DNA from 2 places in the Pseudarthrobacter sp. NPDC058196 genome. Region 1 is predicted to be linked to the other one. Evidence: predicted binding sites of a transcription regulator. Region 1 holds the regulator's gene; the other holds the start of a gene.
What was found. Region 1 encodes Rex, which represses fermentation and respiration genes when NADH is low (regulators of the CRP and FNR family bind a similar motif). Its sites were predicted from a motif close to CTTGTGAANNNNTTCACAAG; they were not measured.

Region 1 (2,177 bases):
GCCATGCTGGGGGCGGCACAGGACCGATTCCCGGCAGCCCGCCTGGATCCCGACCTGCAGAAGGAACGCCCATGAGTACTCCTCCCGTCCCGCCGCCCGTGCCCCACGATCCGCAATCCGGAAACGACCAGCCGGGCAACGGCCAGCCGGCCGGCGGGCAGCCCGGCTCCCGACAGCCCCGCTACGGACAGAACGCCCCCCAGTATGGGCAGAATGCTCCGCAGTACGGACAAAACGAACCGCAGTACGGTTCGCAGCCGCCGGCAGCTCCGCAATATGGCCAGAACGCCCCGCAGTACGGCCAGAACCCGCCCCAGTATGGACAGAACGCCCCGCAGGCTCCCGGCTACGGACAGCAGCAGCCCTATGGCCAGCAGCCGTACGGCCAGTCCCCCTACGGCCAGTACCCGTCGGAGCAGCCCCAGCCTGCGGCAAGCACCGGCATCCCGCAACTGGTCAACATCTCCTTCTGGATGCTGATCGCGGCCGCCGTGATCTTCGTCATCTCCCTGCTCACCGGGCTGACCCAGCTGGATGATCCCGCATTCCGGCAGGCCTTTGACCAGCAGGTCAAGGCCAGCAACGCGGGCGTCACGTACGACGACATCAAGGGCGTCATCGCCGGAACCCTGGTGGTCTTCGCCATCATCGGTGCCGGGCTGTACCTGCTGGTGGCCTTCTTCGTCCGCAAGGGCAAGAATTGGGCACGCATCCTGGGGACGGTCCTGGCAGCCCTGTCGGTGCTGGGCCTCTTCGGAGTTCCCTCGTTCGCAACCGTCGGAACCGTTTTGGGCATCGCGGCCATCGTGCTGCTGTACCTTCCGGCGGCCGCCCCTTACTTCCGGAAGCAGCAGTTCGGCAACCCGTATGCCGGCGGCTTCGGAAACCCCTACGGCCGGTAGCAGCGGGCCACACCACGGCAAACGGCCCGGGATGCTTTGCAGCATCCCGGGCCGTTTGCCTTTAACCGGTGGTCCCTAGGCGGTCTGGCCGGGCGCCTGTGCCCGCTGGGCGTGGTAGGCCAGGATCTGCAGCTCGGTGGCCATGTCCACCTTGCGGAGGTTCACGCCTTCCGGGACCTGCAGCATCACGGGCGCGAAACTCAGGACGCTGTGCACGCCTGCGGCCACCACGCGGTCGCAGATGCCTTGGGCCACCGCCGCCGGGAGCGCCAGCACCACCATGTTGGCTCCGGTGCGGTGCAGGACGGTTTCAAGGTCTGCCACGTCACTGACCCGCAGCCAGCCAACCTCGTTGCCCACCACCATTTGGTCGGCGTCGAAGATCGCGACGACGTCGAACCCGCGGGATTCGAAGCCGCCATACCGCGCCAGGGCCTTGCCCAGGTTTCCGGCACCCACGATCGCGACTTTCCAGTCGTGCGTGAGGCCAAGGGCCGCTGCGATATGGCGGCTGAGATACTGCACCTCGTAGCCCACTCCCCTGGTGCCGTAGGACCCTACATGGGACAGGTCCTTGCGCAGCGTCGAGGAACTGACGCCGGAGGCCTCCGCCAATGATTCGGACGAGACCCGCTCGACGCCCTCGGCCAGCAAGGTGTTCAAGGCACGGAGGTACAGCGTCAGCCGTGCCACCGCGGCGGGCGGGATCTGCTTGGCGGGCGCACCCGGGGCGCCCGGAAGCTCCGGGACAGGCTGGGACGTTGATTCCAAGGACGTCATTGGCCTCCCCCCTACCGGACCATGGCGCGCTGCAGCACGCGTTCCAGCCGGGCTTCGTCAATCTTCCAAAAGTCGCGCTGTACCCCGTCCACCAGTACCACCGGGATTTCCTCGGCATAGCGTTCGCGCAGCTCGGGCTGGTGGTCCACCGACTCTTCCGTCCATGTCAGGCCCAACGAGGCAGTGACCCGGCCGACGGCGTCGCGCGCCTCTTCGCAAAGGTGGCAGTCAGCTTTGGTGACCAGGACGACGCGGGGGGTAGCCATGGCTTAACGGTATCGCCGTTCGCGGCATGCGGGCGACGCCGACGGCGGCGGGCCGGCCTATTGACTAGACTCGAGTCCATGCCCGAGGAGAAATACGTCGCCGTAGTCACGCGGCCAGTCACTGCGCCGCAGCCCGGCGAAGCGGCGTTTTTCGACGTGGACAACACCTTGATGCGCGGCGCCAGCCTCTTCCATGTGGCCCGGAAAATGCACCAGCGGGGAGCGTTCA
Region 2 (2,177 bases), on a different contig from region 1:
TTCAGGCTTCACTGCCGAGGCGATGTCGTCAGCGTTGTGGGGATCGCCGGGGAAGTAGAGCTGCTGGGTGACCGGCTCGTAGCCCGGTGCGGACACCTTGATGTGGATGTGCGCCGGACGCCAGGCGTGCCAGCCCGCCGCACTGATCAGCTGCCCGCAGGCTCCATCCGTGGGGATCTGGTAAGGCGCCGGGCGCATCGTGTTGATCTCGAAGCGGCCATCGTCTGAGGCCTTGACGGTGGCACGGAAGAGCCACTCGGGCAGGCCCGGGGCGTACTGGGAGTAGAAGCCGGCGGCGTCCGCGTGCCAGATCTCCACCTGGGCGCCCTGGATGGGGTTGCCTTCGGTGTCGGTGAACTGGCCGCTGAAACGCAGCGGAGTGCCCTCTTCGCCGTCGCGCATTTCCACGGTGGCGGGCGTCTGGAGCTCCGGGGAGTTGGGAACGTAGTAAGGGCCTTCAATGGTGCCCACGGTGCCGGGGCGGTCCTGGGAGTTGACGTCCTCAACTGTGTGCTCAAGCCAGACGTCGAGGAACAGCGGCCATTCACCGTCGGTGCCGACCTTGATCAGCCAGGCTTTGAGCGCGTTGTATTCCTCGTAGGTGACCTGGTGTTCCTCGACGATGTCGTTGGCGGCCTTGATCAGCGCGCCGGCAAGCAGGCTCACCCGCTCCTTGGACACTTCCACCTTGGAGAGCTTGCCCGACGCTGCGAACCGCTCGGTTGCCTTGGTGCCTGCTTCGACGGCGGTGCCTTCGTTTTCCGTGCGGCTGTCCGTTGGGGTTTGGGTCATGACAATGTCCACCTTCCTCATTGAATGGGGACAGGAAGGGCTCCTGCACCCGACGCGGGCTGCGGGGCCAGTCGTTATGCCCTGCGCCGCCACGCGTGATGTCGGTCTCAATCGTAGGCCCGCAGATAAGGACGCTACAAATATCAACTAGGCGCCTTTTGAGTCATTATCAGTACATAAAGACACCCTTGGTGGAACCTAGGTATTTACCTGATGTGAGGCCAATCACGAGCGGCAAGAATTGCTGGACAACGTCCGCCGCCGAAGCCCCTTCCCGAGTGGACCTCCGACCATCCGTCCAGCAATCTCCAATGAAGGAGCACGCCATGACCGAGAACCTGATCCATGCCCGCGAGGTCCTTGCCGACGCCGTGATCGACGACCGCGATAACGGCGTCATCCGGGCCAAGCGCGAGATCTTCACCGACCAGGAGATCTTCGAACTCGAGATGAAGCACATCTTCGAAGGCAACTGGGTGTACCTCGCCCACGAGTCGCAGATCCCCAACGTGGGCGACTACTTCACCACCTACATCGGCCGTACCCCCGTGATGATCACCCGGGACAAGGACGGTAACCTGAACTGCCTGGTCAACGCCTGTTCGCACCGCGGCGCCATGCTGTGCCGCCGCAAGACGGACAACCGCACCACCTTCACCTGCCCGTTCCACGGCTGGACCTTCAAGAACTCCGGGGAGCTGCTGAAGGTCAAGGACTCCCGGAACGCCGGCTACCCCGAGACCTTCAACAAGGAAGGCTCGCACGACCTCACCAAGGTGGCCCGCTTCGAGTCCTACCGCGGCTTCCTGTTCGGCTCACTGAAGGCCGACGTGCTCCCGCTCGGGGAGCACGTGGGCGATGCCACCAAGGTCATCGACTCGATCGTGGACCAGTCACCCGAGGGCCTGGAAGTGCTGCGCGGTTCCTCCACCTACACCTATGACGGCAACTGGAAGGTCCAGGCCGAAAACGGCGCGGACGGCTACCACGTCACCGCCGTGCACTGGAACTACGCGGCCACCACGGCCCGCCGCAGCGCCGGAGACTCCGCTAACAAGACCAAAGCCATGGATGCCGGCAAATGGGGCAAGGTCAAGGGCGGCTTCTACTCCTACGACCACGGGCACCTGCTGCTGTGGCAGGAATGGACCAACCCCGAAGACCGCCCGCTCTGGGACCGCCGCGAGGAACTGGTCCAGAAATACGGCGAGGAGATGGCCAACTTCATGATCAACATCTCTCGCAACCTCTGCCTGTACCCGAACGTCTACATCATGGACCAGTTCTCCTCTCAGATCCGCCACTTCCGGCCGATCTCCGCGGACCAGACCGAGGTGACCATCTACTGCATCGCCCCCAAGGGGGAGTCCCAGGAGAACCGTTCC

Region 2: a site for Rex is predicted at 1,005-1,024, ahead of benA (benzoate 1,2-dioxygenase large subunit). Genes of this name have one in related genera too.

What each region holds. Positions count from the first base shown of each region.
Region 1 covers NZ_JBHVVN010000004.1:40,867-43,043, reverse strand. The annotation lists gene ACFVVC_RS06845 (hypothetical protein) at 72-902, shown strand; gene ACFVVC_RS06840 (redox-sensing transcriptional repressor Rex) at 978-1,682, opposite strand; gene ACFVVC_RS06835 (glutaredoxin family protein) at 1,694-1,948, opposite strand; gene ACFVVC_RS06830 (HAD family hydrolase) at 2,027-2,177, shown strand, end outside.
Region 2 covers NZ_JBHVVN010000005.1:72,243-74,419, forward strand. The annotation lists gene catA (catechol 1,2-dioxygenase) at 1-792, opposite strand, end outside; gene benA (benzoate 1,2-dioxygenase large subunit) at 1,119-2,177, shown strand, end outside.